One region of the Bacillus sp. H1a genome, then DNA from elsewhere that is predicted to be linked to it. Evidence: predicted binding sites of a transcription regulator. Region 1 holds the regulator's gene; each other region holds the start of a gene.
What was found. Region 1 encodes Rex, which represses fermentation and respiration genes when NADH is low (regulators of the CRP and FNR family bind a similar motif). Its sites were predicted from a motif close to TTGTGAAATATTTCACAA; they were not measured.
Positions count from the first base shown of each region.

Region 2: the regulator Rex is predicted to act here: its motif matches at 3,687-3,704, upstream of adhE (bifunctional acetaldehyde-CoA/alcohol dehydrogenase).
Region 3: the regulator Rex is predicted to act here: its motif matches at 1,528-1,545, upstream of nirB (nitrite reductase large subunit NirB).
Region 4: the regulator Rex is predicted to act here: its motif matches at 1,134-1,151, upstream of pflB (formate C-acetyltransferase).

Region 1 covers NZ_AYMH01000035.1:4,442-12,726, reverse strand. The annotation lists gene tsaD (tRNA (adenosine(37)-N6)-threonylcarbamoyltransferase complex transferase subunit TsaD) at 1-260, shown strand, start outside; gene U860_RS0116375 (ABC-F family ATP-binding cassette domain-containing protein) at 526-2,451, opposite strand; gene U860_RS0116370 (redox-sensing transcriptional repressor Rex) at 2,639-3,268, shown strand; gene U860_RS0116365 (YdiK family protein) at 3,298-3,489, opposite strand; gene U860_RS0116360 (type II CAAX endopeptidase family protein) at 3,486-4,235, opposite strand; gene groES (co-chaperone GroES) at 4,641-4,925, shown strand; gene groL (chaperonin GroEL) at 4,962-6,599, shown strand; purine riboswitch at 6,739-6,840, shown strand; gene guaA (glutamine-hydrolyzing GMP synthase) at 7,003-8,285, shown strand, end outside.
Region 2 covers NZ_AYMH01000005.1:35,997-44,281, reverse strand. The annotation lists gene U860_RS0103155 (GNAT family N-acetyltransferase) at 1-41, opposite strand, end outside; gene U860_RS0103150 (YrhC family protein) at 611-847, opposite strand; gene adhE (bifunctional acetaldehyde-CoA/alcohol dehydrogenase) at 972-3,575, opposite strand; gene U860_RS0103140 (bifunctional cystathionine gamma-lyase/homocysteine desulfhydrase) at 3,835-4,968, opposite strand; gene U860_RS0103135 (O-acetylserine dependent cystathionine beta-synthase) at 4,972-5,895, opposite strand; gene mtnN (5'-methylthioadenosine/S-adenosylhomocysteine nucleosidase) at 5,978-6,673, opposite strand; gene U860_RS0103125 (class I SAM-dependent methyltransferase) at 6,688-7,326, opposite strand; gene U860_RS0103120 (YrzA family protein) at 7,463-7,678, shown strand; gene U860_RS0103115 (YrrS family protein) at 7,713-8,285, opposite strand, start outside.
Region 3 covers NZ_AYMH01000077.1:909-9,193, forward strand. The annotation lists gene ric (iron-sulfur cluster repair di-iron protein) at 1-372, shown strand, start outside; gene U860_RS0128205 (Crp/Fnr family transcriptional regulator) at 523-1,212, shown strand; gene nirB (nitrite reductase large subunit NirB) at 1,562-3,967, shown strand; gene nirD (nitrite reductase small subunit NirD) at 3,982-4,299, shown strand; gene U860_RS0128220 (uroporphyrin-III C-methyltransferase) at 4,358-5,782, shown strand; gene U860_RS0128225 (sirohydrochlorin chelatase) at 5,779-6,489, shown strand; gene U860_RS0128230 (precorrin-2 dehydrogenase) at 6,482-6,955, shown strand; gene U860_RS0128235 (hypothetical protein) at 7,181-7,684, opposite strand; gene narK (nitrate transporter NarK) at 7,741-8,285, opposite strand, start outside.
Region 4 covers NZ_AYMH01000023.1:21,206-29,490, reverse strand. The annotation lists gene U860_RS0111835 (serine hydrolase domain-containing protein) at 1-786, shown strand, start outside; gene pflB (formate C-acetyltransferase) at 1,262-3,511, shown strand; gene pflA (pyruvate formate-lyase-activating protein) at 3,581-4,312, shown strand; gene U860_RS0111820 (diglucosyl diacylglycerol synthase) at 4,724-5,890, shown strand; gene U860_RS31435 (YfhE family protein) at 6,270-6,389, opposite strand; gene U860_RS0111810 (GNAT family N-acetyltransferase) at 6,500-7,057, opposite strand; gene U860_RS0111805 (amidohydrolase) at 7,299-8,285, opposite strand, start outside.

The DNA.
Region 1 (8,285 bases):
CGAAAGCGTCTCGTGCAGCAGATGCTTATAATGTAAAGCAAGTGCTTCTTGCTGGTGGAGTAGCTGCTAATAAAGGGCTTCGTGCGCGTTTAGAGGCAGAATTTGCACAGAAAGAAAATATTGAGCTAATTATTCCGCCTCTATCTTTATGCACAGATAATGCAGCGATGATTGCGGCTGCAGGTACAATTGCATACGAACAAGGAAAACGCGCGACATTAGCTTTAAATGCAAATCCAGGATTAGATATTGAAGCGTAGTTATACACAAAATTAACCACATCCTGTGGATAAAAACCATATTATCTGTTGATAATATGGTTTTTTTGTGTACATAAAATGTGTATAACTTTTTACGTGGTTGTGGATAATGTGGAAAAGTTATTTGGGAGTTTATATTATAAAGGTGGATATGTGCATAAACTTGTGGATAAATCAGGTGAAGTCTGACCTTTAAATATATTCTTTTTTGGGAAATAAAAAACAAGGTAACTTTAGTCATTTAAGTTACCTTGTTAGAGTTATTTTATAAATGTAGTTCTTCCCATTCTGCCATACAAGCTTCAAGTTGTTCTTGTAGTGTGTGCTTTTTAGTTGTAATTTCACTAGCCTTTTCATAATCTGCATATATTTCTGGTAAGCAAAGCTGATCTTCTAATGTAGCAATTTCTTCTTCTAAGCCTAAGATATTTTGTTCTAGTTCTTCAATTTTTCGAGTACGTTGACGCTCTAACTTTTTACGTTCTTTTTCTTCGAGATAATTTAATTTTTCTTGTGCAACTACTTTTTGAACAGGTACTTCATCTTCTTGTTGTTCAAATTCTGCACGCTCAATCATTTCATTTTTCTTTTCAACGTAGTAATCGTAATCACCTAAATATTCCTGTGCACCTTCTGTTGATAACTCAACAACGGTTGTCGTTACGCGATTAATAAAGTAGCGGTCATGTGAGACGAATAGAAGAGTACCTGGATAATCAATTAAAGCATTCTCCAAAATTTCTTTACTATTTAAATCAAGATGGTTCGTTGGCTCATCGAGAATTAATAAATTTGATTTTTGCATCATGAGTTTTGCAAGAGCTAATCGAGCCTTTTGTCCACCACTAAGAGAAGATACTGGTTTTAATACATCATCCCCTGTAAATAAAAAGTTGCCTAGTATAGTGCGAATTTCTTTTTCGGGTTGCAGGGGATATTCATCCCATAGTTCATTTAAAACTCGCTTAGAAGATGTTAAGTTGGCTTGCTCTTGATCATAATAACCAACAGATACATTTGATCCGAAAGCAACGTCTCCGTGTAATAGCTGTAACTTATTCACAATGGATTTTAATAATGTGGATTTTCCAATTCCGTTCGGTCCAACTAATGCAACACTGTCACCGCGAGTTAAGCGCATATTTACATGTTCAATAATCGGTTCCTCGTCATAGCCAATAGTTGCATCTTTTACTTGCAAAACATCATTTCCACTTTGTTTTTCAATATCGAAGTGGAAGGAGGCTGATTTAGAATCACCTAATGGTCTAGTTAATAATTCCATTCTGTCTAATTGTTTACGGCGACTTTGAGCGCGTTTCGTCGTAGATGCACGAGCGATATTTTTTTGAACAAAGTCTTCAAGTTTAGCGATTTCATCTTGTTGTTTTTCATAACGTTTCATCTCTTGCTCATATAATGCTGATTTTAAGTCTAAATATTTACTGTAGTTACCAACAAATCGTCTGCTTTCCTTATTAGAAATTTCGTATACTTGTGTAACGAGTTTATCTAAGAAATAGCGATCATGGGAAACGATTAAAATCGCACCAGGATAACCTTGTAAATATTGTTCAAGCCACGTTAGTGTTTCAATGTCCAAATGGTTTGTAGGCTCGTCTAAAATAAGTAAGTCTGGTTTAGTTAATAATAATTTCCCAAGAGCTAAGCGTGTTTTTTGTCCACCACTTAATGTAGAAATTGTCGTCTGGTGCGTTTCAACTGGGAAGCCAAGACCACTTAAAATTGAGCGGATATCCGCTTCGTACTGATAACCACCTTGATCTTTATAATCTAATTGTAATTGGTCATAATCAGCTAATAATCTCTCATATGTAGCCGCATTTGAAAAGTTTTCTTCTTTTCCCATCTCTTGCTCTAGCCTTCGAAGTTTCGTCTCCATTTGCTGTAGATGTGTAAAGACGGTTAACATTTCATCCCAAATTGTTAAAGATGTTTCTAATCCGGTATTTTGAGCTAAATACCCAATTGAGACATCTTTCGGCTTTATAATTTCACCACCATCATGAGATAACTCTCCGGCAATTATTTTTAATAATGTAGATTTCCCGGCCCCATTTCGGCCGACTAATGCGATACGATCTTTTGTTTGTACTTCCAATTTTATGTTTGCAAGAATTGTTTCTGCACCGTATAATTTCGAAAGTCCATTCACTTGTAATAAAATCAATGTTTTCACCTCAAATAATTTCTTAACTTTGCCATGTTTATATTTCTCAATCATACTAAAAATAGTGTATAGTTTAAAATAAAGAGAGAATACTTCTTCTCTTTATTATACAAGGAAATTCATGAGTGCTAAACTTCTGAATTTGATTCAAGTATATGAATAAAGATAGGAAGAGAGGAGAGGTTATATGGATCAGCAGAAAATTCCACAGGCCACTGCTAAACGATTGCCTCTATACTATCGATTTATCCAAAACTTATCTCTTTCTGGTAAGCAACGTGTTTCATCAGCCGAATTGAGTGAAGCGGTAAAGGTTGATTCCGCAACTATTCGAAGAGATTTCTCATACTTTGGAGCGTTAGGGAAAAAAGGGTATGGATATAACGTGAATTATTTATTATCATTTTTCCGTGAAACACTTGACCAAGATGATATTACACGTGTAGCGCTTATTGGAGTAGGTAATTTAGGGACCGCTTTCTTACATTATAATTTCACGAAAAACAATAATACAAAAATTGAAATGGCGTTTGACGTTAGTGAAGAGAAAGTTGGAACAGAAATCGGAGGAATTCCTGTATATCATTTAGATGAATTAGAGGAGCGTTTATCAACTGATATACAAGTGGCAATATTAACGGTACCCGCTACAGTAGCGCAAGCTGTGGCAGATAGATTGGCAGAAACGAACGTGCATGGTATTTTAAATTTCACGCCAGCACGATTAAATGTGTCAGAGAATATAAGAATTCATCATATTGATTTAGCTGTAGAGTTACAAACGCTTGTTTACTTTTTGAAAAATTATCCACAATAAAACGCAGAGGGGACAACCTCTGCGTTTTATTATTGTTTTTTCTTTGTGAATTTGACTAAGATAAGGCGAAGTGCCAAATTGAAATCAATTGTTGCCATAACTGCAAATAGTATTGTCCACATATTCCAGATTGTATCTGTCACGTTCGTAATGGCGAAGCGTGTGAAGACACACCCAAGAAGGAAGTACAATGCAGCCATGAACAATGGTGAGTTTCTCATATTAAAAATCCTCCGATAAAGCCTTGCATTTTTTCAGCTTCTTTAATCATTTCTTGAATGTGCTCATTACTTACTACAACTTGAGCGACTGCAACCAATGTATTCATTGCAACATGAGCTGCAATAGGAACGATAATTCGTTTCGTTTTTACGTATAAAAAGGCGAATACGAGCCCCATAGAAGTGTATACCAATAAGTGAGTAAAATCAAAATGAATCGCCGCGAATACAAGCGAACTAATGATAGCTGCAATAAAGAAGTTAAACTTCTTATAAAGTGTGCCAAATAAAATTTTCCTAAATACGATTTCTTCTAAAATAGGCCCTATTATAGATATAACAATAAGGAACCAAGGTGTCGTTCTTGCGATGTCCATAAGCCTTGCTGTATTCTCAGATCCAGGTGTAATCCCTAATAAACGCATTTCAATCATACCGGCAATACTTTGTGAGAACAGTGCTAAGAAGAACCCGATAATAATCCATCCAATTGTAGCTGGAGCAGAAGAGCGCATTTTATCTAAATGCCGGTCACGAATATCTGTTTTAAGTAACCAAAGTACGATACATAATGCAATAAAGAAGCTAATGATTGCCCAATGGCCAGTTATGATTTGACCTTTTTCCTCAATGGTAAATTCTCTATTATCATAGAGTCCTGTTTTTAGGAGAAGTGGTAATCCAACAATCCCAGATAACTGCATTAAAATGTATGTAACGATAATCCACCAATATTGTTTCTTCAAATGGCTTAACCATCCTTTCTAACTCTAGTGTATGAGATAAGGTAGGATAACATGTAAATATCCTATCTGTGATATAAACGTTCAATCGTATTATGATTTTTTTGTAAATCTGTATTTAAAAATGAAATAGGAGACAGGAAAAAGTTGTACGTGTAGCGAAAACAACTTAGGGTGTCTTTCATATTGTAACATACGAGAAGTGGAAACAACGATTCATATAGTAAAGGTAGTAGAAGAAACAACAATTATATATAGAAACGTTTATATAGTAATTTGCGAAAAAATTATGATTTTTTTACTTGCAAAAGAAATTGAGATTATTTATTATTATAAGTGTGTTAGCACTCGGGAGAGTTGAGTGCTAATAAATAAAATTTACATAACAAAATGAGGAGGTTATTGTTCATGCTAAAGCCATTAGGTGATCGCGTTGTAATTGAACTTGTTCAAGCAGAAGAAAAAACAGCAAGTGGTATTGTATTACCAGACACTGCAAAAGAAAAACCACAAGAGGGTAAAGTTATTGCAGTAGGTACTGGTCGAGTGCTTGAAAATGGTGAGCGTGTTGCTTTAGAGGTAGCAGCAGGTGATCTTATCATCTTCTCAAAATATGCAGGTACTGAAGTGAAATACGAAGGTACAGACTACTTGATTTTACGTGAAAGTGACATTTTAGCAATTATTGGTTAATTATATACATTTAAAAATTCAAGGGGGTCAATTATTATGGCAAAAGATATTAAATTTAGTGAAGAAGCACGTCGTTCGATGCTTCGCGGTGTCGACACTCTTGCAAACGCAGTAAAAGTAACACTTGGACCAAAAGGTCGTAACGTTGTACTTGAGAAAAAATTCGGTTCACCACTTATTACAAATGATGGTGTAACAATTGCAAAAGAAATCGAATTAGAAGATGCATTCGAAAACATGGGTGCGAAATTAGTAGCAGAAGTTGCTAGTAAAACAAATGACGTAGCTGGTGATGGAACGACAACTGCAACTGTATTGGCGCAAGCTATGATTCGTGAAGGTTTAAAAAACGTAACAGCTGGTGCTAACCCAATGGGTCTTCGTAAAGGTATCGAAAAAGCTGTTACTGTTGCAATTGAAGAATTAAAAACGATTTCTAAACCAATCGAAGGTAAATCTTCAATCGCACAAGTAGCTGCTATTTCTGCTGCTGACGAAGAAGTAGGTCAATTAATCGCTGAAGCAATGGAGCGCGTTGGTAACGACGGCGTTATTACTTTAGAAGAATCTAAAGGATTCACAACAGAATTAGACGTAGTAGAAGGTATGCAATTTGATCGTGGATATGCATCTCCTTACATGATTACTGATTCTGACAAAATGGAAGCAGTTCTTGATAACCCATACATCTTAATTACTGATAAGAAGATTTCTAACATTCAAGAAATCTTACCAGTATTAGAGCAAGTGGTACAACAAGGTAAACCACTTCTTATCATTGCTGAAGATGTAGAAGGCGAAGCATTGGCTACATTAGTAGTGAACAAACTTCGTGGTACATTCAATGTAGTAGCTGTTAAAGCTCCTGGATTTGGTGACCGTCGTAAAGCAATGCTAGAAGATATCGCAATCTTAACTGGTGGCGAAGTAATCACTGAAGAATTAGGACGTGACTTAAAATCTGCTACAGTTGCATCTTTAGGACGCGCTGGTAAAATTGTTGTAACGAAAGAAAACACAACTGTAGTTGAAGGTATTGGAAATGCACAACAAATCGAAGCTCGTATCGGTCAAATCCGTGCGCAATTAGAAGAAACAACTTCTGAATTCGATCGTGAAAAATTACAAGAGCGTCTTGCAAAACTTGCAGGTGGCGTAGCAGTAATTAAAGTAGGTGCGGCAACTGAAACTGAGTTAAAAGAGCGCAAACTTCGTATTGAAGATGCACTTAACTCAACTCGTGCAGCAGTAGAAGAAGGTATCGTTGCAGGTGGTGGTACGTCACTTATGAACGTATACACGAAAGTAGCTTCTATCGTAGCTGAAGGCGACGAAGCAACAGGTATCAACATCGTACTTCGTGCACTAGAAGAGCCAGTTCGTCAAATCGCAATCAACGCTGGTCTAGAAGGATCTGTAGTTGTAGAGCGTCTAAAAGGCGAAAAAGTAGGCGTTGGTTTCAACGCAGCTACTGGCGAATGGGTAAACATGCTTGAGACTGGTATCGTAGACCCAGCAAAAGTAACTCGTTCTGCACTTCAAAACGCAGCATCTGTTGCAGCTATGTTCTTAACAACTGAAGCAGTTGTTGCTGATAAACCAGAACCAGCTGGTGCTGCTGGAATGCCTGACATGGGCGGCATGGGCATGGGCGGTATGGGCGGAATGATGTAATTCCGTTCGCTCGAAAAACATCCACTTCTATATAGAAGCGGATGTTTTTTTGTGTTTTTGAGAAAAGGAAAATAATTTCTGTAGAATTTTGTCGCTTTCTCTCTTGACCATATTGATACTTCATTGTTAGAATCTAGGAAGATAATATAAAACGATCCTTCATATATCCTCAATGATATGGTTTGAGAGTCTCTACCGGGTTACCGCAAACAACCTGACTATGAAGGCAGTGTGTCTTATATTTATAAAGAGCGGAAGACTATCTTTCTTTATAAAGCCAGACCCCTGCCTTTTCTTTGTTATGAGACTAGAGGCGGAGGACTGGCTTTTTTTATTATATTAGTAATGCTTTTTGCCTAATTGGTAAAAATATTTATATACGAGAACTAACGTTGGGGTGATTATTTTGAAGAAGCAACACGATACAATTATCGTTTTAGATTTTGGGAGTCAGTACAATCAGTTAATAGCACGTCGAATTCGTGAGTTCGGTGTATACAGTGAACTTCATCCGCATACAATTACTGCAGAAGAAATTAAAGCAATGAATCCAAAAGGGATTATTTTCTCAGGTGGACCAAACAGTGTATACGGTGAAGGTGCATTACATTGTGATGAAAAAATCTTTGAACTAGGATTACCGATTTTCGGTATTTGTTACGGTATGCAGCTGATGACACAACACTTCGGTGGTAAAGTAGAGCGTGCAAACCACCGTGAGTACGGAAAAGCTGTTCTTAAAGTAGAGAACGAATCAAAATTATATGCGAACCTTCCAGAAGAGCAAGTTGTATGGATGAGTCATGGTGACTTAGTAACTGGTTTACCTGAAGGATTCGTAGTAGATGCAACAAGTGAGTCTTGTCCAATTGCTGGTATGAGCAATGAAGAGAAAAACTTATACGGTGTACAATTCCACCCAGAAGTACGTCACTCTGAGCACGGTAACGATTTAATTAAAAACTTCGTATTCGGCGTATGTGGTTGTTCTGAAGGATGGAACATGGAGAACTTTATCGAAGTAGAATTAGAGAAGATCCGTGAAACTGTTGGAGACAAAAAAGTACTATGCGCACTTAGTGGCGGTGTAGACTCTTCTGTTGTAGCAGTATTAATTCATAAAGCAATCGGTGACCAATTAACATGTATTTTCGTTGACCACGGCTTACTTCGTAAAGGTGAAGCAGAAGGCGTTATGAAAACATTTAGCGAAGGCTTCCATATGAACGTTATTAAAGTGGATGCACAAGAACGCTTCATGAACAAGTTAAAAGGTGTAGAAGATCCAGAACAAAAACGTAAAATTATCGGTAACGAATTCATTTACGTATTTGATGATGAAGCTTCTAAATTACAAGGTATGGACTTCTTAGCGCAAGGTACACTTTACACGGACATCGTTGAAAGTGGTACAGCAACTGCACAAACAATTAAATCTCACCATAACGTTGGTGGACTTCCAGAAGACATGCAGTTCAAATTAATTGAGCCTTTAAACACTTTATTTAAAGATGAAGTACGCGTATTAGGATCAGAACTAGGAATTCCTGATGAAATCGTATGGCGTCAACCATTCCCAGGTCCAGGACTTGGTATTCGTGTATTAGGTGAAATCACAGAAGAGAAATTAGAAATCGTTCGTGAATCTGATGCGATTTTACGTGAAGAAATTATAAAAGCAGGATT
Region 2 (8,285 bases), on a different contig from region 1:
ATTGTATATTTGCGAAATTGTAGGCGATCTGTATGGAACACTCTTTTTATTCACTCCCATCATTTTGAACCTCATTACATAACAACATATTTCAAATTACGTAAGTGTTGAATGCTTTGTATTAAGAAAACCACTAAAAAGAAAGAAGATTCAGTCTTAACAAGTTGTATTATATCAAAAAAAAAGCAGTAGACAAAAGAGTGTCTACTGCATCCATATCATAACTAGTATAAAGAAAACTACAACTGAGGGGGGTGTAGGCTTTCGAAATATACTAGATACTTATCCCGTTCTAACGGGCGGTAAACTTTCCAATTTTTCAAGTGGAAAGTTTACCGCACATAAGAACTCTTGTGGTCAATTAGGACCGATTAAACTAGCAATTTCTCCAGCTTTAATATGTACATTTTAATAAGAAAAAAATAGATAAGATCACTGTGAAAAGCGTAATGGATTTTTTCATTCTTTCACCTTTAATTGATAATGATAATCACTAATTACTATTCTACTTTAATTGATAAGGATTATCATTGTCAATATAAAACACATACATTTTCTACAAAAACGAAAAAACGCTACAAAAAGAGTTCTTCTTTTCGTAGCGCCTCATTTAACAATTTTCTTCATATTCGCTCTCCTCTAATTGATCACGCATCGCTTTAGCACGCTTAAAGAAGAGGAATGACAAACTTAAAAATAATATGATACTCCCCATCATAACAAAAGTTTGTAACGTCTCTTTTGCTCCATTCGGAATTAATAAACCAACCATCAAAAATGTACTTACTGCAAGAAGCACTTGTCCGAATCGGATATAATCTGCTATTTTTTGTTGTAATTCTTTCATTTATTTATCACTCCCCTCCTCACTGTATCATATTCTATAAAACTTAAAGACAAGTAAATAGAGCCAATCTGGGAGATGTTTTCCAAAGAAAAAGAGCCGCTTAAATGCGACTCTTTCATATCTATTACAGGCCTTTATATGCTTCCATATAAATTTCTTTCAGTTCTGAAATGAGCGGTAATTTTGGATTAGCTGTTGTACATTGGTCTTCAAAAGCTCTTTCTGCTAACACTCCGACAACCTCTTCAAATTGTTCTTTAGCAACTCCTTGTCCTGCAATACTCATATTAATATTCAATTTTTTTCCAAGCGCAATAATTGCTTGAACGAGTGATTCCACACCTTCTGCTGTTGAGCTTGCTGGAAGTCCGAGCATTCTCGCAATATGTGCATAGCGTTCATCCGCTACAAAGTGCTCATATTTTGGGAACAATGCGTGTTTTCTTGGCTTAATAGCATTATAGCGGACTACGTGCGGCATAAGAATTGCATTTGCACGTCCGTGTGGAATATGGAATTCTGGTCCAAGTTTATGTGCTAAACTGTGATTAATACCTAGGAATGCATTTGCAAATGCCATGCCTGCGATTGCGGAAGCATTATGCATTTTTTCTCGAGCTTCTTCATCATTTCCATCTTTATATGCTCTCGGTAAATACTTAAATACGAGATCAATTGCTTTTAATGCTAAACCATCTGTATAATCATTTGCCATAACAGACACATATGCTTCAATTGCATGTGTTAATACGTCCATGCCAGTATCTGCTGTTACATGAGGCGGTACTGTCATTACAAATTGCGGATCAACAATCGCTACATCTGGTGTTAATTCATAATCTGCGAGCGGATACTTTATATTATTTTTCTTATCTGTAATAACCGCAAATGGCGTCACTTCTGACCCTGTTCCTGATGTTGTTGGAATTGCAACAAACTGCGCTTTATTTCCTAATTTCGGATATTTACATGTGCGTTTTCGTATATCTAAAAACTTCTGTTTAATTCCATAGAATGTTGTTTCTGGGTGCTCATAGAATAGCCACATCCCTTTTGCTGCATCCATAGCTGAACCACCACCAAGTGCGATAATTACATCTGGTTTAAAGCTTTTCATCATGTCCGCACCTTTAAAAACAGTTTCATCTGATGGATCTGGCTCGACTTCAAAGAAAACTTCAACTTTCACATCATTTACATGTTTACGTAAATAGTGTGTAACTGTATCTACATAACCATGCTCCACCATTCCTGGATCCGTTACAATAAATGCACGTGAAATATTGGGCATGTTTTCTAAATATGCTGTCGCATGTTTTTCAAAATAAATTTTTGGTGGTAATTTGAACCATTGCATATTCTTTTTTCTATTTGCCAGCCTTTTTATATTTAATAAATGAGTCGCCGTTACGTTTTGGGAAACTGAGTTTTTCCCGTAAGAACCACAACCAAGCGTAAGTGATGGAATAAATCCGTTATATATATCGCCAATTCCCCCTTGTGATGAAGGTGCATTTACGATGAGACGGCAAGCTTTCATGCGTAATCCAAATTGTTTTTGTACTTCTTTATTTGTAGAATGAATGACTGCTGAATGCCCTAAGCCACCAAGGTCTAGCATTCCTTCGCAGTATGTTAATCCTTCTTCTAATGAATTTGCTTTTACACAAGCTAATACTGGGCTCAGTTTTTCACGAGATAGTGGATACGCTGCTCCGATCCCTTTAATTTCAGCTATAAGAATTTTTGTATCTTCAGGTACAGTAATCCCTACTAATTCGGCAATGTACTGTGCTGATTTCCCAACAATATCACTATTTACTGCACATGTATTTTCATTAATAACAAGTTTCTCTAATTTTTTTCTCTCTTCTTCTGTTACAAAGTAACAATTATTTGCAATCATTTCTGTTTTAACATCATCATAAATTTCCTTATCTACAATGATAGCTTGTTCTGATGCACAAATCATTCCGTTATCAAACGTTTTCGATAAAATCAAATCATTAACAGCTCGTTTAACGTGTGCCGATTTCTCTATATAACATGGTACATTACCAGGGCCTACACCTAACGCTGGTTTGCCAGTAGAATAAGCTGATTTCACCATACCAGCTCCTCCAGTTGCTAGAACGAGTGCAACACCTTCATGGTTCATTAATTGTTTCGTTGCTTCGACAGAAGGTCTTTCAATCCATTGAATACAGTGCTTTGGTGCACCAGCCTTCACTGCTGCATCATATACTGTTTTCGCCGCTGCAATGGAACAATTTTGTGCAGAAGGGTGAAATGCGAAAATAATTGGATTTCTCGTTTTTATTGCGATTAATGCTTTAAACATCGTTGTCGACGTTGGATTAGTTACTGGTGTTACTCCTGCTACTACACCGACAGGTTCCGCAATTTCTATTATTTCTTCATGAGGATCTTCGTGAATAATTCCTACCGTTTTATCTTTCTTTATGCTATGCCAAATATATTCAGTGGCAAAAATATTTTTAATGCATTTGTCTTCATATACACCACGGCCCGTTTCTTCAACAGCCAACTTCGCAAGCGGCATATGTTGATCAACACCTGCAAGCGCCATTTCATGAACAATGTTGTCAATTTGCTCTTGTGTAAAACTATCTAATGCTTGTAAAGCTTTTTGACCGTTCTTCACTAACGTATCAATCATCTCTTTTACCTCTTGCATTTCATTTACAACTTTCTCTTTGACTACCATGTAAATTTCCTCCTATTCTACTATCGTGGTCCTTATATGTCCCTATAGGTCAAAATAAGTCCCTATTATCGTAAAAAAAATAGAGTTGCCTTCTTACATGAATCTCATTGTTTGTGAAATATTTCACAAGTTTGTTCGTGAGTAACATTTCATGAATTTAATATACAGGAAATCATTTCATTTGTGTGTGTCTAATTTGTGAAACATTTCACAAATTAACCTTTTAAAAAAGCACTGCTCTATAAGCAGTGCTTTCTTATTATGCTAACGCTTGTGCTAAATCTTCAATTAAATCTTCACCATCTTCAATACCGACAGAAATACGAATTAATGTATCTGTAATTCCTAATTCTTTACGGCGATCAGCTGGAATAGATGCATGTGTCATTTGTGATGGAATAGAAATTAAGCTTTCTACTGCTCCTAAGCTTTCAGCAAGTGTAAAATATTGTAGTTTTTCTAGCACTTTATTTAATGTTTCTTCACTATCTACATCAAATGAGATGATTGCACCAAATCCATTTGCTTGTTCTGTTGCTAATTCGTGATTTGGATGCGATTCAAGACCTGGATAATATACTTTATTTACTTTTGGATGGTTATTTAAAAACTCGGCAATTGCACGTGAATTCGTTTCATGCTCTTCCATACGAATTCCTAGTGTTTTTAAACCACGAAGTAGTAAGAAGCTATCTTGTGGTCCAAGAATGCCTCCTGTTGAGTTTTGTACGAAATGAAGGTCTTCTGCTAATTGTGGGCTATTTACAACTACTAGGCCTGCAACCACATCACTATGCCCACCTAAATATTTTGTTGCACTATGAAGTACAATGTCTGCTCCTAAAGAAATTGGTGACTGCCAATACGGCGTCATGAATGTGTTATCAATAATTGTTAATAAATCTTTCTCTTTTGCAAGAGTGGATATTTTCTTAATATCAGTAATTTTCAGTAACGGATTCGTCGGTGTTTCCACATAAATCGCTTTCGTATTTGGGCGAATTGCTTCTACAACTTCCTCTAGGTTTGTTGTATCTACAAAGGTATGCTCAATGCCGAAACGGTTTAGTACTTTTGTAATAACGCGGTATGTTCCACCGTAAACATCATCTGTTAAAATGACGTGATCTCCTTTTGAGAATAACATAATTGTTGCTGTAATAGCTGCCATCCCTGAACCAAATGCAAATCCAGCATGACCATTTTCTAATACTGCAATCATTTCTTCTAAAGCTGAACGAGTTGGATTACCTGTTCGTGAATATTCATATCCTTGATGCTTACCAACTGCTTCTTGTTTGTACGTACTCGTTTGATAAATCGGTACGTTTACAGATCCAGTTGAAGGTTCTCCTATGCGAATACCATGAATTAACTTTGTCTTTGCTCTCATTTTTTATTCCCATCCTTTGTATATATCTTTACTTAAATAACGCTCACTACTATCTGGAAAAATCGTTACAATATTTGTACCTGGTTTTGCTTTTTCAGCCTCAAGCAAGCTTGCATGGAATGCCGCTCCTGAAGAACTTCCAGCGAGAAGACCTTCCTTTTGCGCTAATTCTTTTACACGTAAAAATGCATTTCGATCAGAAATCGTATGAATTTCATCGAAATAAGATGTTTTTAAAAATGGTGGAATAAATTCAAGACCAATTCCTTCTGTTTCATGTGAGCCAGCCTTACCACCATTTAAAATAGAGCCTTCTGGTTCTACAATAACCGTTTTAATATCAATGTTTTTCTCTTTTAAATAAGACGCAGTTCCCATAAACGTACCGCCAGTTCCTGCCCCTGCAACAAATATGTTAATCTCTCCATTCAGTGCATCCCAAAGTTCAGGACCTAGTGTTTTGAAATAAGCACGAGGATTTGCTTCATTAGCAAACTGACTTGGAGAGTATGAATTTGGTATTTCCTTTACTAATTCTTTTGCCTTTGCAATTGCGCCGGTCATTCCCTGCTCAGTCGGTGTATGCACGACCGTTGCACCTAACGCTTTCATTAATTCTTGCTTTTCAACACTAAATTTTTCTGGTACACAAACAATGACGCGTAAATCATGTTCTAACGCTGCAAGTGCCAGTCCAATGCCAGTATTTCCAGCCGTCGGTTCAATAATTGTTCCGCCCTGGGTAACAAGCCCTTTTTCTAGTGCATCTTCGATTAATTCCCTTCCTAAACGATCCTTAACGCTTCCGCCTGGGTTGTAAAATTCAAGCTTTGCAAATAAACGGACTCCTTTCGGAAGTGAAAAACGAGTAATTTCTACGATTGGTGTATGGCCAATCAACTCATGAACGCCACGATATACATTCATCGTGTTCTCCCCCTTATTTGCCAATAAAGAAAAGGCAACTGTATGTATTTTCTTTATATGAGACAGTTGCCTTTTTGTTACATTACTTTAACTCTTCTAGTACTTTTACGATAAAGTTTGTAGAATGAAGAGCTGCTTGATCTAAAAATTGATCAAATGAAACATTTGATTCTTTACCAGCAATATCAGAAAGTGCACGAATAATAACAAACGGAACTTCATATTGGTGGCATACTTGCGCAACAGCTGCTGCTTCCATTTCTACTGCATAAAGGTCTTCAAATTTATCACGAATTGCTGCAACGCGGTTCGGATCACTCATAAATGAATCACCTGTTGCAATCATACCTTTTACAACTTGAATATTTTCTTCTGCTTGCATACATTTCTCAGCTAATGCAACTAATGCCTCATCAGCTTTAAATCCAGGTGGCATTCCTGGCACTTGACCATATTCGTAGTTAAATGCTGTAACATCTACGTCATGATGACGAACTTCTGTTGAAATAACCACATCTCCAACATTTAAAGAATGATGGAATCCACCAGCTGAACCAGTGTTGATTACTTTTTCAGGTTTATATCTTTCTAATAAAATTGTCGTTGACATCGCTGCATTTACTTTACCAATACCAGACTTTAGCAAGATTACTTCATGTCCTGCCAATAGCCCTTTCGTAAATTCACAACCTGCAACAGTTTCTGTTTCTGCTTGTTCTAGTTTGTCACGTAAAATACGTACTTCTTCTTCCATTGCTCCAATTACAGCAATTCTCAATCTAATCCCTCTTTCTATTGCTTAGTTGCCTCCATTACCCATACAAAATGATTTAATCTCGTAAACGTTACATGGAAGCCATTGTTTTCAAAAATAGATTGCATGATAGGAATACGTGTATAGTATTCTGTTTGCAAATCGTTTGCTAACTGATGAAAACCTCTTTGTTTTGCTGTTTCAACAGTTTTATCATATGCATCTTGATCTGCAAATATCGTATCAGCAAACACTATTTTACCACCTTTGTTTAGCAATTGACTATACTTCGCAATTGCTACGTCTTTTTCTTCATCTGTTAAATGATGAAATGCATAGGTGCTCACAATAGTATCAATTGAATTTGGGACTTCAAATGAAAGAAAGTCACCCTCTGTAATTGAAAACTCTTTTGGTAATTTCTCTTTTGCAATAGTACGCATTTCGCGTGACGGTTCTATACCGTAAACTGTGCGACCAGCAAGTAATAATTTATTTGTTAAATTGCCAGTACCAACACCGAATTCTAATACGTTGCCAAATGACTTGTTAACTACATCCTCTAAAATGTCCTCATAATGGGCGAAAACTTCTTTATATTGTATATCTTCGCCTTGTACAAATGAATCGTACGTATGAGCCCATTCATCAAATAAACCATTAAATTCTATGCCCATAAAAATTCCCCTTTTTCTTATCGGTTTTATCAGTATGATATTCCCTCTTTCTAAAAATGTCAATTGAAATGCACATAGTATTTCCTTCTTTTCTTTGTTACACTATAGGTGATTACATAGGAGAGGGGTCGTCTTCGTGTCATTTACCTTTGAAATGTTAGAAGATAAAGTAGAGTTTTTTGAAGCGGCGGACTTAGCTTCTTTAGAAAAAAAAATTAGTGAGCAAATTGATAATAATAAAGCACTTATGCTCGAAGTACATCATATCTCGCATCAAATGATTATGGATTCTGAAAGCAAAAGACCTTATTATAGTGCGGTTGTTCATTTTAAATTAAAGAAATTACGCTAACTAAAAAAGAGAAGCTCCTAAGAGCCTCTCTTTTTTAGTTTAGAGTTTGAACAAGTACTGGTTTCCAGCCCTCATTATCTACCCAATCAATGTTTACATAATATTTTTTACCTGATTGCTTATCTTGTACGTTACCGTAGGCTTTATTCTTACCGTTATTTCCGATTCTATGAATAACTAATTGCTCTACTGGAACGTCAATTGCAGCGGAAATCGCTTGATTCATCTCATTCCAATCTGCTGTACCTTTTTTAAACGTCATCGCAGGTGTTGCACCTTGTTCTGTACCTACTGGCTTCCAAGAAGGTTTCGTATAAGCATCTGTTGCCTTTGGCTGTGTTTTTTCAGCTGATACTTTCTCATTAGCTTTTGCTTCTTCATTAGCTTTTGCTTCTTCTTCAGCTTTTTTCTTTTCTTCTTCAGCCTTTTGCTTCTCTTCTTCTTTTTTCTTAGCCTCTGCTTTTTCTTGCTCGTTCTTCTTCGTCTCTTCTTTACCTTTAGCTTTCTCAGCTTTATTCTCTTTTGTTGTTTGCTGAGCTACTTTTTTATCACTAGGAGACGCTTGCTCTTTTGTATCAGGAACAAACAATTGATATGCTACTATAGC
Region 3 (8,285 bases), on a different contig from region 1:
CATGGGGCAGGTCAGCCTCATTTAGCTCAAATTCATAAGCTATTTCATGAACTAAAGATTGAATTAGAACAGCATTTAATTAAAGAAGAAACGGAAGATTTCCCATTAATTTTAGAATTCGAACAAAATCCAACTGATGAAAACTATGCAAAATTACGTAAAGTAGTAGATGCGTTGGAAAATGAACATAATCATGCTGGCAATATTATTAAAGAACTTCGTAAAGTGACAAATGACTTTACACCTCCAGAAGGAGCTTGCGGCACTTATCGACTTGTTTACCAGCGCCTTGAAGCTCTTGAATCTGATTTATTTGAGCATATTCATTTAGAAAATAACATTTTATTTCCGCGTGCAATTACGATAGCATAAATAAAGCGCAGGACATGAGTATAAATACTCATGTCCTGCTTTTTCATTGTGTAAAAAACATTCACACTTCCCCCCACTATTTCACTGAAGAGCTTGATATAATTTAATTTATCGAAGAAATATATCAGTTAGCATTAAGGAGTTGTATTTATGAATGAAGAAATGATTAAAAAACATTTACGAGAGGTCTTCCTCTTTAAAGAACTTTCAGAAGAAGAACTACAGCCTATTGTAGATATTTCAAGTTTACGAACATATAAATCTAAGTCATTTGTATTTATGCAAGGTGAGCCACTTGACCGTGTTTTCTTTATCCACTCAGGGAAAGTAAAAATTCAAAAAACTGATACAACTGGAAAAGAGCAAATTGTGGCTGTACTTCAAGCTGAAGAAATGTTCCCACACGCTGGTTTCTTTAGGCGAGGTGTCTTTCCGGCTCATGCTGAAATAATTGAAACTGCTCAATTAATCGTTACACCAATCGCTGATTTTGAGAAGATTTTGATTCAGTACCCTGAATTATGTATAAAATTATTTAAGGTTCTAGGAGAAAAAATTGTGGACCTTCAAAACAGATTAGAAGAACAAATTCTTCATGATACGTATGAACAAATTATTATGTTATTACTTCGTTTATGTAAATCAAATGGTACACAGATAAATGATACTTATACATTAAAAACACAATTTACAAATCGAGAGCTCGCCAATATGATTGGATCCTCAAGAGAAACAGTTAGTCGTACAATAAGTCAATTAAAACGAAGAAAATTAATTGTTCTCGATGAAAATGGCTGTTACATAATTGACCCTAATGCTTTAGAAGCAGAAATCCTTTAAAAAATGAAACTTTCTCAACGGAGGATTCTTCATTCCCAATTGATTATTCCTCCTTTCTCTCTTCTTTAATGCCACTAAAAAACGTATTCTCTCATAAAATAAAACTTCTAATCAGTGGTCCCCCATAGACTATTAAGCATCCATCTCCCCTTTATACTTCCAATTCAATCTGGCTATCTGTCCACATAACCAAATATCCTTTTCTTTTCTTCCTTCATATAAATCCGAATTTTAACAATTTGTGAATCATTATAAAAATGTGATAAATATCACATCTCCCTATATTTTGATTTTCTATAATGGAAATATAATTATTTGTTCAACATTTCACATAAAAGGGGAAATGAATATGAAAAAACGTTTGGTTATGATCGGAAATGGTATGGCTGGAATACGCTGTATGGAAGAAATATTAAAACATGATAGTAGTTTATATGATATTACTATTTTTGGAGATGAACCGCATCCAAACTACAATCGTATTATGCTCTCTCATGTTCTTCAAGGCAAAACAAATATGCATGACATTATTATGAATGAATATAGTTGGTATAAAGAAAATGAAATAACTTTATATACAAACGAAAGAGTTCAAAGTATTGACCGAGAAGAAAAAGTCATTGTTACAGAAAAAAATCGTACTCTTACATACGACAAACTCATTATTGCAACAGGATCTAGTGCTTTTATATTACCTGTTGAAGGTTCCACCCTTCCTGGTGTGACAGGATTTCGAACAATTGAAGATACACAATTTATGATAAACAGAGCTAAAGACTATAAAAAAGCAGTTGTCATTGGCGGTGGATTACTTGGTTTAGAAGCCGCAAGAGGCCTCATTGACTTAGGGATGGATGTACATGTTGTTCATTTAATGCCGAGCTTAATGGAGCAGCAACTAGATTCCAAAGCTGCTTCCTTACTGCGTGAAGATTTAGAAGCGCAAGGCATGAAATTTCTTATGGAAAAGAAAACTGTGAAGATTCTTGGAACAGATCATGTCGAGGGCATTCAATTTGAAGATGGTGAAATTGTAAATTGTGATTTAATCGTGATGGCTGTTGGAATACGTCCGAATACCCAAATAGCAAAAGATGCTGATTTAATTGTAAATCGCGGTATTGTAGTCAATGACTATATGCAAACGAATGATGAATCCATTTATGCGGTTGGAGAATGTGCAGAACATGACGGTATTGCATATGGACTTGTTGCACCACTTTATGACCAAGGTGCAGTATTAGCAAAACATATAACACATTTACAAACTGCTGGATATGCGGGCAGTATCGTTGGTACACAATTGAAAGTTGCAGGTTGTGACTTATTCTCTGCTGGCCAAATTTATGAAGATGATCAAACGAAAGCAATATCAATCTTTGATGAATGTAAACGTTCCTATAAAAAAGTATTAATTCGTGACAATAAAGTCGTTGGTATTGTTTTATATGGTGATACCGCTGATGGTACACGCCTCTTTAGCATGTTAAAGAAAGAAGAAGACATACAAGAATATACAGCAGCTTCCCTTCTTCACAAAGCTGGTGAAGAAAGTGAACTTAACGTTGCTACTATGAGTGCTGATGACACTGTTTGCGGATGTAACGGTGTTACGAAAGGCACAATAGTTCATGCCATTTTAGAACAAGAATTAACTACTTTTGAAGAAGTAAAAGGATGCACGAAAGCCGCAGGATCTTGTGGTAAATGTCGTCCACTTGTTGAACAAATTTTATCTCATACACTTGGAGATGCTTTTGATGCCTCTGCACAATCTATTGGTATGTGTGGATGTACAACGTTATCACGTGATGTAGTCGTAGCGACAATTCATGAGAAAGGTTTAAAATCTCCAAAAGAAGTACGAAATGTACTTGGTTTTGCACATGAAGACGGATGTTCAAAATGTCGCCCTGCTTTAAATTACTATTTGTGTATGGCGATTCCGGAAGAATATGCAGATGATAAATCATCCCGTTTCGTTAATGAAAGAATGAATGGTAACATCCAGCATGATGGTACATTTTCTGTTATTCCACGCATGTACGGAGGCGTTACAACAGCAGATGATTTAATGAAAATTGCTGAAGTTGCGAAAAAATATGACGTCCCTCTTGTGAAAATTACAGGTGCGAGCCGAATCGGCTTATACGGTGTTAAGAAACAAGATTTACCTAACGTATGGGCTGACTTAAATATGACTTCTGGATATGCGTATTCAAAATCTCTTCGTAATGTAAAATCATGTGTTGGTTCTCGCTTCTGTCGTTTCGGTACGAAAGATTCATTAGGACTTGGTATGTTACTTGAACAATCATTAGAAATGGTAGATACACCTCATAAAATGAAGATGGGTGTAACGGGTTGTCCACGTAACTGTGCGGAAGTACTTACGAAAGATTTTGGCGTTGTCTGTGTCGAAAATGGATTCCAACTTTATATCGGCGGAAATGGTGGTACGGAAGTACGTGAAGCTGATTTTGTAATGATTGTCCCTACTGAAGACGATGTTCTTCGCATCGCAACAGCTTACATGCAATTTTATCGTGAAACTGGTATTTACGGAGAACGTACTGCCTATTGGACAGAACGATTAGGCTTCGATCACATAAAAACAATACTACAAGATACAAGTATGGTCACGATGCTAAATGAGCGTTTCCAAACAGCTCGTAGCACATATACGGAAGCATGGGGACAAGCACTAGAAACAAAATCATTAAAAGCGATGTATGAAGTAGAAACTGTAAAATAAGGAGCGTGCATTATATGTTACAAACGAAAGAAAAAATAAAAGTTATGCGTGCAGAAGACCTTCCTATTCAAATCGGTAAAGAGGTGCAAATGAAAGGTATGTCTATCGCCCTATTTCGTCTCTCAAATGGCGATATTCGAGCTGTAGAAAATCGTTGCCCACATAAAAATGGGCCATTAGCAGAAGGGATTGTATCTGGGGAATTCGTCTTTTGTCCACTGCATGATTGGAAAATTTCATTAATAACAGGTGAAGTTCAAAAACCTGATGACGGTTGTATTCAAACGTACGAAGTAGAAGTTATTGACGAAAATATTTATATATATATGTAATTTACAAAAGGAAGCCTCCCCTGGCTTCCTTTTAAATCAAAATAGACGAGGTGCGAATATGAACGGATATGTATATTTAGTTGGTGCAGGACCAGGTGATGAAGGGCTAATTACAAAAAAAGCGATAGATTGCTTAAAGTGTGCAGATATTGTCTTATATGACCGCTTATTGAATCCTACCTTTCTTAGTTATACGAAAGAAACATGCGAACTTATTTATTGCGGAAAAATGCCAAAGAATCATACTATGCGACAAGAAATGATTAACGCACACCTCCTTCAATTTGCGAAAGAAGGGAAAATTGTTGTCCGCTTAAAAGGTGGAGATCCATCGATTTTTGGCCGTGTTGGTGAAGAAGCAGAAACTTTAGCAGCAGCGAACATTCCATACGAGATTGTACCAGGTATTACATCTAGCATCGCCGCTAGTAGCTACGCAGGTATCCCCCTCACCCACCGTGACTACAGTAATAGCGTAACTTTATTAACTGGACATTCAAAAGGTCCTTTAACCGATCATGGAAAATTCAATTCATCCCACAATAGCGACACTATCGCCTACTACATGGGTATAAAAAACTTACCTACAATTTGCGAAAACTTACTACAAACAGGAAAGAAAGAAGATACGCCAGTAGCAGTCATTGAATGGGGTACAACTGGAAAGCAGCGCGTTGTCACAGGGACACTATCAACAATTGTTCATAACGTCAAAAACGAAAATATTACTAACCCTTCGATGACGATTGTTGGTGATGTCGTTTCCCTGCGTAACCAAATCGCTTGGAAAGAACGTAAACCATTGCATGGCAAGAAAGTTTTATTTGCATCTTCAACAAATAAAGAAAGTTCAATAAAACAAATGTTACAAGAATGCGGTGCAGAAATATATCAAATTCCAACTTTCAAAAAAAAAGAATACACATTAACCTCTGAACAAATCAATGAGATTTTTAGCGTTGATCGCCTTGTATTTTGTTCTGCTGAAAGTATAGAAATCTTGATGCGATCATGCAGTAAACATCATAAAGATATTCGTTCCTTACACGCGGAACTTCAATATATGAACCTTTCCGTTCAAGAAAAGCTTACGCAATATGGATTGTTAAGTAAACCTGCACAGTTTTCTTCTCATTCTACTATTTATTTAGGCCGAAACATTAACCGAATTGCTTTTATTCAAGAAAAAATTGGTGCTGGTTCTTATATGATGACTCATGAGTATACAATTGATAATCGCTTCGATGAAATTCATTCACGTATGCTTTCTGAATTCTCATGGGATAGCATTGTATTTGAAGGGCGTGCTTCAATTGATACGTTTCTAGCAGAAGTAAAACGTCTTGGCTTTATGCATATTCTTACTCTTCCCTTCTCGTATACAGACGTTCCAACTTTACACTATGCGAATAAAGTCGGGTTTCATAACGTAGATCATCCATTACAAGACATTATTACGAATAAGGATATGGTGAGACAATGAAAGGAATTGTATATGTTGGACACGGTAGCCGATTACAAAAAGGTAACGAACAATTCATTCACTTTATTCACTCTGTTATGAAAGAACGTAACGAAAGGATTCAAAAAATAGCTTTTCTTGAACTCACAACTCCTACCATTCAAGATGCAGTTACAGAAGCGGTAATAGAGGGAGCAACTGAAATAATGATTGTACCTGTTTTATTATTTGCAGCTGCTCATTATAAACGTGATATTCCTTTTGAGATAGAGCAAATACAAAAGAAATATCCACATATAACATTTTCAGTTGCACCACCTTTTAGTACACATCCACGTATGGTTGAACTTGTAGTAAAACGCATACGTGAAACTATGCCAATGCAAGGTAGTAGCGTTCTGCTCGTGGGACGAGGTAGTAGTGATCCTCAGCCCATATATGAGTTACAACAAATTGGTGCAGCTGTCGAAAGAAAACTCGGTATGCCAGTATCTTGTTCCTTTTTAACAAAAGGAACTCCCTCTTTTACCGCTGAGCTCAAAAATATAACATCGAATACTTCCCATGTATATGTTATGCCGTACCTTCTCTTTACTGGATTGTTGCTTCAAAAAATTAAATTGCACACAAAAAAATATGATCACGTTACAACTTGTAATTGTCTTCAGTTTGATACATATATGAAGTTAGCATTATTAGAACGAATGGAGGAATGTGTGTATGTATAGCATGTACCCTCTTATGTTTAATCTAGATCAAAAAGTAGTTGTTATAATTGGTGGTGGTAAAATTGCATATCGAAAAGCGGCTGGATTAAAAGATACAGGTGCTCTTGTCACAGTTATTAGCCCAGAGATTTGTGAGGAAATGAAGGAGCTTCCTTATATTACATGGAAGCAAAAAACTTTTACTAATGATGACATTAAAGGTGCCCATCTTATTTATGCGGCAACAAATCAACATACTGTAAATTTGATGGTCAAACAGGCCGCCCATGATTTCCAATGGGTTAACGTTGTAAGTGATGGTACAGCATCATCATTTCACACACCTGGCGTCATACGAAATGATGAATATGTTGTAACTATTTCAACTTCAGGTAAAGATCCATCGTTTACGAAGCGTATGAAACAAGAATTAACTTCTGTCCTTCCTAATCTTATAAAAAGACTTTCTCGTACTCACAAATTGTAATCTATTTCTTAGCTAAAATAGTAATTAACTTTGGACAAACGTTTTTTAGAGGCGTTTGTTCTTTTTGTTTTGGTTTCGTTTTTTAGAATCGCACAAGCAATTGGACAAGAATCTGCGAAGAAAAATAATGGTGTTGGAAACTTGTAAGCAAGTGAATTTTATGACAACTGCAACATTACGGCATAAAAAAACAGTTTATTGAGAGCAACTGGTTCAATAAAGGTTTTATATTGGATATTCATTCAACCAAATTAGCGCTTGTTCATAATCATCAAAAAATTTTACAGATTCTTTTGTATTGGATTGTTGTAAATAATTCATTATCTCCCCTTCTTCAAGGAGAAACGCAATTGCCTTACTGTGATTCAAAATGGTTTCATTGAAGAACTTATCTTTCCATACTTTTTGAACAGAAAAATGATTTGGCGTGTATCCTTTTCTATTCACCAACAATTTGTATTTCCGACCCTCGGAAATGAATTGCTGACAAACCTGCTCAAAGCCATTAAACCATTCATAAACATCATCTGTTTTTATCTTGCCAATTAGATGGGTAACAATTAAATCTCCTGAAACTGTTGTGCTGATATTCTGTTTACTCAACTTGGAATCATCTCCCTTAGTTACAATTATGCGTAAAAATCTCATAAAATCAATAAGGATAAAATTCTTATGCAATAAAGCAACATTATTTACGAAAAGAGACTTGTTATTAATAAAACAATTCATTCTCTTTTGTTCAAGTAAAAAAAAGGATGCCTCTACTAGACATCCTTTTTTTCTTATTAATTATTCTTTAACATCACTAACAGCTTCTCTTGGCTATACATCCACACTGTAATGATTAAACAAGCAAGTGCTACTTCTGACAATGCCATAAATCCAATTGCATAATGACCTGTTAGTTGGAATAGTAACGTTAAAATTAATGGTGGGAAAAACCCTCCTAGTCCACCTAAAGCTGAAACAAGTCCATTTACAATCCCAGCTTGTTCAGAGAAGTACATTGGAACCAGTTTGAAAATTGTACCATTTCCAATACCTGCACAAAATGCAACTAGTAAACAACCAAATGTATACACGTTCATACTAGGCATAAATGATAAAATAATACCAGATAGTGTTAAGCCGATAAATACGAAGATTAATATTTTAAATGGATTAAACTTATCACCAAGCCAACCACCGACTGGACGCATCATTGTTGCTAATACGATGAATCCTGCTGTCCGCATACCTGCATCTACTTTCTCTAATCCGAAGTGAGATACTAAAAAGTTTGGTAAATATACTGTGAATGCTACAAATGATCCGAATGTTAAAAAGTAAA
Region 4 (8,285 bases), on a different contig from region 1:
TCTATTTCGAAGGCGTTTGTAGCGACTGCTATTATGCAATTGAAAGATCAAAATAAATTACAAGTAGAGGATACAGTTGCAAAGTATATTCCGGATTTTCCTCAAGGTAATGGTATTCAGCTAAAACATTTATTAACACATACATCAGGAATTCCTGAATATGAGCAGGGAAAAGATGATATTTCTCATGAGGAATTGATAAGGCGAATAGGAAACCAAAAGCGTATTGGGGCTCCAGGAGAGAAATGGAAGTATTCAGATTCGAATTACTCCATACTTGCCTACATTGTTGAAAAAGTAAGTGGGCAACCATTAGAAGAATATATTAAACAGCACATCTTTGCTACTGCTGGTATGAAGCATTCTGGTTTTGGTAGAGCGTTAGAACAAACAAGATTCCCATCAACTGGTTATAAAATAGTAAATAATAATATGACAACACCTAATATTCCGAGTATGTCACAACTATATGGTTGCGGTGATATATATACAAGCGCGCATGATTTATATTTATTTAATGAAGCGCTATTCTCTGGAAAATTAATTTCAAAAGAGAGTTACAATCAAATGTTTACGGCTGTGAAAAAGGATTATGGATTTGGATGGTATGTAGATCCAGGAAGTTATTCGAATCACGGTGTAATGCCAGGATGGAATTGTTTAAATGGATTTAGTAAAAACGGAAGTGTGTATGTTGTTTTATTATCTAACATTCAAAATAACATTAAATCCTTTGGTAAAGTGAATAATGACATTTATACGATGTTACGAAATATAGAAGTGTAAAAGACTGTCCTTTTTGGATAGTCTTTTTTTTTCAAAGAAGCGCTTGGAAATAGAAATAGAGGAGTTATATAGCGGTTCTGGAGGAGTGCTGGACTTAAAAGCCCACACTGATCAAAGCTTCACTTTATCTTATTGTGAAAAGAAGTGTACCTAATAGGTACACTTCTTTTCAGTCTGCTATAAAAAAACTATAACAGATTAGGAGATAAGAGTATTACAGTTCTACAATGGGTATCGTTCTTATATTACAAAATAGGACTCGTATATAAGGGTACAAAAAAATACCTTTAAAGAAAGGGTTAATTACAAAGGATTTAAAATGAAGTTTACACTATGCATATAGTAGTTTGCTCAATATTTCACAAACATGTCACAACTATTTCGTCCACTTCCGAAAAAAAGTAGTATTCTAAGTGTGTAAGCTGTTATATAAAAAATCTTAGTCCTGTACTAATCAAAAATGGAGGAGATTAGGATGACTCAAGTATTAGAAAATGTAAAAAACGCGTGGGAAAACTTTAAAGGTAAAAAATGGAAAGCAGAGATTGATGTTCGCGATTTCATTTTAAATAATGTAAACGTTTACGAAGGAGAAGACTCTTTCTTAGCGGGAGCAACTGAGGCAACGAAAAAACTTTGGGATCAAGTAATGGATTTAACAACAAAGGAACGTGAAAACGGTGGCGTTCTTGATATGGATACAAAAATTGTTTCTTCTATTACATCACATGAACCAGGATATTTAAATAAAGATATTGAAAAGGTAGTCGGTTTCCAAACTGATAAACCATTTAAACGTTCTTTACAACCATATGGTGGTATTCGTATGGCAGAACAAGCTTGTGAAGCTTATGGATATGAAATGGACAAAGAACTTAGTAGTATTTTCAGAGACTGGCGCAAAACTCATAACCAAGGTGTATTTGATGCATATACACCAGAAATGAAAGCAGCTCGTAAATCAGGTGTTATTACTGGTCTTCCAGATGCATATGGACGTGGACGTATTATCGGTGATTATCGCCGCGTAGCGTTATATGGTATAGACCATTTAATTGAAGCGAAAAAAGCTGATTTTAATTTAACTGGTGGTGTAATGAGCGAAGAGACAATGCGTTTACGCGAAGAATTATCTGAGCAAATGCGTGCACTTCAAGAATTAAAACAAATGGCTGCTTCTCATGGCTTCGATATTTCTAAGCCAGCAACAAATGCACAAGAAGCATTCCAATGGTTATACTTCGCTTATCTTGCAGCAATTAAAGAACAAAACGGGGCAGCAATGAGCCTTGGACGTACTTCTACATTCTTAGATATTTATATTGAAAGAGATTTAGCAAATGGTACTTTAACAGAAGAAGCAGCACAAGAAATTGTTGACCATTTCATTATGAAATTACGTCTTGTGAAATTTGCAAGAACATCTGATTATAATGAACTATTCTCTGGAGATCCAACTTGGGTAACTGAATCTATCGGTGGTATTGCACTAGACGGTCGTCCATTAGTAACAAAGAACTCATTCCGTTTCTTGCATACATTAGATAATTTAGGGCCAGCACCAGAACCAAACTTAACAGTTCTTTGGTCTAAACAATTACCACAAAACTTTAAAAACTACTGTGCGAAAATGTCTATTAAAACATCAGCAATTCAATACGAAAATGATGACATTATGCGTCCAGAATATGGTGATGACTACGGTATTGCTTGTTGTGTATCTGCAATGAGAATTGGTAAACAAATGCAGTTCTTCGGAGCACGTGCAAACTTAGCAAAAGCATTATTATATGCGATTAACGGCGGTAAAGATGAAAAATCAAAAGCTCAAGTTGGTCCTGAGTACGCACCAATTACTTCTGAAGTATTAGATTATGAAGAAGTTATGCATAAGTTTGATATGACAATGGAATGGTTAGCGGGTCTATATTTAAACACATTAAATGTTATCCACTACATGCACGATAAATATAGCTATGAACGTATTGAAATGGCACTTCATGATACAAACGTTCTTCGTACGATGGCAACAGGTATCGCGGGTCTATCTGTAGTAGCAGACTCTTTAAGTGCAATTAAATATGCAAAAGTAAAACCAATTCGTGATGAAAATGGTATTGCAGTTGATTTCGAAATCGAGGGAGATTTCCCTAAATACGGTAACAATGATGATCGTGTAGATCAAATCGCAGTAAATCTTGTGAAAACATTTATGAATAAGCTTCGCAAACATAAAACATATCGCAATTCTGTTCATACAATGTCAATCTTAACAATCACATCTAACGTTGTATACGGTAAGAAAACTGGTAACACTCCAGATGGACGTCGTACTGGAGAACCATTTGCACCAGGTGCAAACCCAATGCATGGCCGTGATACAAAAGGTGCATTAGCGTCATTATTATCTGTAGCTAAATTACCATATGAAGATGCACAAGATGGTATTTCTAATACATTCTCTATTATTCCAAAAGCGCTTGGTAAAGAAGATGATGTACAAGTACGTAACTTAGTATCTATGCTTGATGGATACGCAATAAAAGAAGGACATCACTTAAATATTAACGTATTTAATCGTGAAACATTAATGGATGCAATGGAGCATCCTGAAAAATATCCACAATTAACAATTCGTGTATCTGGTTACGCTGTTAACTTTATTAAATTAACTCGTGAACAGCAAATTGATGTAATTAACCGTACAATGCATGAAAGCATGTAAGTGAAAAAAGTGCCCCTCTGCTTTTAATATATGGTGGAGGGGGGCTGTTTCAATAAAGGAGGAAGTAACATGGTAAAAGGAAGAATACATTCTGTAGAGTCTTGTGGTACTGTTGATGGCCCAGGGATTCGTTATGTCATATTTACACAAGGGTGTTTATTACGTTGTCAATATTGTCATAATGCTGATACGTGGGAGATTGGTAAGGGAAAAGAAATAACAGTTGAAGAAGTGATGCAGGATGTGACATGTTACCTTCCATTTATTGAAGCTTCTGGAGGCGGTATAACGGTTAGCGGTGGAGAGCCACTACTACAGTTAGACTTCTTAATTGAGTTGTTTAAAAAGTGCAAAGAAGCTGGTATCCATACAACAATCGATTCTTCTGGCGGTTGTTATTCTGAAGAACCAGAATTCCAAAGCAAGCTAAATATTTTAATGGATTATACAGATTTAGTTTTATTGGATTTGAAGCATATTGATTCAAAGAAACATCGTAAATTAACAGGGAAACCCAATGAACATATTTTACAATTTGCTCGTTATTTATCAGACAGAAAGAAACCAATTTGGGTAAGACATGTATTGGTTCCTGGTGTTACTGATGGTGAAGAAGATCTGCAAAAATTATCAAGCTTTATTCAAAGCTTATCTAATGTTAAGAAAGTGGAAGTGTTGCCATATCATAAGCTCGGTGTCTATAAATGGGAGGCACTTGGACATAAGTATCCACTTGCGGATGTGAATCCACCGACAGAAGAAAATGTTGAACATGCGAAACATATTTTAAAAGCAGTCTAATCCATATATTGGATTAGGCTTTTTGTTTCTTCATAAGAAAATATAGAGTATATATTTAGAAAGGAGTATACTGAAAATAGAATATCCATATTTTTGTAAAGAATAAGCGGAGAAATTTACATAATTGTAAAGGGAAATCAAAATAGTAAAAAGAATTAAGAAGTAAAAGAATGAGTATCATGGAATATAGAACGTTTGTAAGTTATTGCGAAAGCTCTTATAGGAAAGTATAATGTAAAGATATGAGCACAGATAGGATTAAGGGGTCAATCTTATATGCTTTGCATATCCACGACAGGTACATAGCTAACAGGAGAGTATTGGAATCCGAGTATGTAATTTTTAAGGAAAATGTTTTTCCTATTGTCGTATATGCAATATGGAGAAACAAAAAGCTAGGAGTGGATTTGTTTGATAAAAAACCCCAAGGTTTTAATATTAACTGCACATTACGGTAACGGTCATGTGCAAGTAGCAAAAACATTAGAACAAACATTTCGCCAAAAAGGAATCAAAGATGTAATCGTGTGCGACTTGTTTGGAGAATCACATCCAGTTATAACCGATATTACAAAATATTTGTATTTAAAAAGTTATACGATAGGAAAAGAATTATATCGTTTGTTTTATTACGGTGTAGAAAAAATTTATGATAAGAAAATAGCATCTTGGTATGCGAATTTTGGGAGAAAACGTTTGAAGTCGCTCTTACAGGCGGAGAAACCGGATATTGTTATCAATACCTTTCCAATCATCGCTGTACCAGAATTGAAAAAACAAATAGGTATTTCTATTCCTGTTTATAACGTATTAACGGATTTTTGCGTGCATAAAATATGGATTCATCGAGAAGTAGATCGTTATTTTGTAGCAACTGATCATGTGAAAAAAGTGATGGTTGATATTGGTGTGCCTTCAGAGCAAATTGTTGAAACAGGGATTCCGATTCGTAGTAGTTTTGAGCTAAAGATAAATCCAGAAATTATATATAATAAATATCAGTTATGTAAGGATAAAAAGATTTTACTAATTGTAGCAGGTGCTCATGGTGTGCTTGGGAGTGTAAAAGAACTATGCCAGTCATTTATGTCACTACCAAATTTACAAGTAGTTGTCGTTTGTGGGAAAAACGAAGCTTTAAAGCAGGATTTATTGGGACTACAGGAGAAAAGTTCTGATGCTTTAAAAGTATTTGGTTATGTTGAAAATATTGATGAGTTATTCCGTGTTACTTCTTGTATGATTACGAAGCCAGGTGGTATTACATTAAGCGAAGCAGCAGCATTACAAGTACCTGTCATTTTATATAAGCCTGTCCCAGGACAAGAAAATGAAAATGCGTTGTATTTTGAAAGAAAAGGGGCTGCAGTTGTAATCCGTGATGACAGTGAGGTTTTTGCAAAAACAGAGGCGTTATTACAAGATGATATGAAGCTTCTCCAAATGAAAGAAGCCATGAAGAGTATTTATCGTCCTGAACCGGCAGGTCATATCGTGGATACAATTTTGGCAGAAAATCATGCAGAGCCGAATCATATACCTATTAAATCACCAGCTCTTGCCGAATCTTTTACTTAATATGAAACCCCTCTTTTAAACTTTTAAAGAGGGTTTTTTATTATTTTAACAAAAATAAACGTGCATTATTAACTTATCCACAAAGGATTGCGTTTTCATTAGACAGTAAAGTCGGAATATTAACAACTATATCCACATAGTCCACAATTTTTAGAAAAATATTCACAATTCTTACATTTGGTATTCGTTTAAATAAATGAATTTGTAAAATGTTTTTTGAATTTATGCACAATTGCACGGGTGTTGTGGATAAAGTTGTCCACAGAAAAAGGTTCCTTATAAATAAGGAACCTTTTTCAATTCTATCCTATCACTTGGAAAAACTTATGTAATGAAAATGAATAATTAGGGGGAAAGCTTCTAATTATTCATTTTCACTTTAAATACCTTTTGAGCGATAACCCGCTGCACGATCTGCTTTTCGGAATTCTCGTTGATAGAGAACTTCTTGTGTACTAGATAATGTGTTTTTTGCTTTATCACGTTTCTTTTTATCCATTACAAATCACCTCGTGTCCTAAAGTCACTATCTATCGTTTCCAAAGACATGGGGTGGTATACATATATGTTAAACTAGTATTGATTAATTATCATTTCTGAAATTTTAGATTATGCTTCTTTTAATTGGTGTGCTTCTTGGAAGGTTGTATCTCGCATTGTTGCAAGTGTATATTGATCTTTTGGAATTTCATATAAGTTATATACTTCTTCATGCGTGTTAATTTCATCATAAACGGCTTTTCTTGTTTCGTTTGCTAGATTTACATATTGTAGTTTTTCGGCAGCTTTAATAGAACGGATATTTATTTTACGAATACGCATAAAGATCGTTTCAATATCTAATTCATAGAAAAGTTCGCTAAAAAATGAATCTTTTGCCAATTTATTATATCCTTTACCATGATATGGTTTGCCAAGCCATGTCCCGAGGAATCCGGCTTTTTCTTGCACATCAAATAAAGTAATCGTGCCGATGGGGTTACCCCATTCATCTAAAATTGTGCGTGAGATCAATTCTCCACGCTCTTCGGCTTCAATTGTTTGTTTCGTTAAAAATAAATATTCTTCATAAGAATAAGCCTTTTGACGCACAAAAGGGAAGACAGCTGGATCCACCATTAACTCGTATAGAACGTGGCTGTCGTGTAAGTCGCGTTTTTTCAACATACTAACTCCTCCTCACACGAGGGTAGCATGACGAAAAAACACCCCACCCTCGAAATTTTTATATCAATCTTTAAAAAATTTCGGGGTGGGAATCGAACCCACTAGAACCAGTTTATAACGCTGGTGGCGCACCATTTGCCTTCCCCATTCATCAATTTGAAAATGATAATCACGACACAAATTGATTATGGTTTCATTCAGTTTATAATCGTATAATACTTTATCTAGTCAAAAAAATAAACTAGTTTTTTTTATTTTTTTTGTAAATTATTTTTCCGTCAATCATCGTGAGTACAGGCTTGGCTAAATAATGGAAAGGATGGTGAGTCCACAACACGAGATCAGCATCTTTTCCAACTTCAATGCTTCCAATTCTATCCTCTAAACGTAAATTTCGAGCTGGAAAAATAGTGATTCCTTCCAACGCTGTTTTTTCATCTAATCCTTCTCTTACTGCAATGGCAGCGCAAACATTTAAATATTGAATAGGTGTATAAGGGTGATCTGTTGTAATAGAGACTTCTATTCCACTTTTCGATAATATATGGTAAGTATCCCATGTTTTGTTTTTAAGTTCGATTTTTGAACGTCGTGTAAGAGTAGGGCCAACTGAAATCTTTAAATTGTGTTTCGAAAGTTCCTCAACAATAAAGTGTCCTTCAGTACAATGTTCAATACGTAAATCAAGATTGAATTCTGTCGCAAAGCGTAAAGCAGAATTAATATCATCTGCACGGTGAGCGTGGATACGTACCGGTATTTCCCGGCGGAGTGCTTTTAAAATAGGAAGCATTCGAAAATCAGCTTCATGTCCGTAGTGTTGTGCTTCGTAGAAGGATTCTCGAAGCAAGCCCATAATTCCCATACGTGTAATTGATTCTTTTGTTCCGTTGCTATGGACCTTTTTAGGGTTTTCTCCAAAGGCAATTTTTAAACCAGCAGGTTCTTGAATAATCATATGATCAATACAAGTTCCAGCGGTTTTTATGACACAAGTAGTACCCCCTATAATGTTTTGGCTTCCAGGCATAACGTGAACAGTTGTAATTCCATTTTGTACAGCATCTTGAAATGCAATATCAAAAGGATGGATTCCGTCTAAAGAACGGATATGTGGTGTTGAAACTTCAGATGTTTCATTCGCATCATTGCCAGCCCAACCGGTACCTTCATCGTAGAGGCCAAGGTGAGTATGGACATCAATAAATCCAGGTAGGAGATGAAGAGC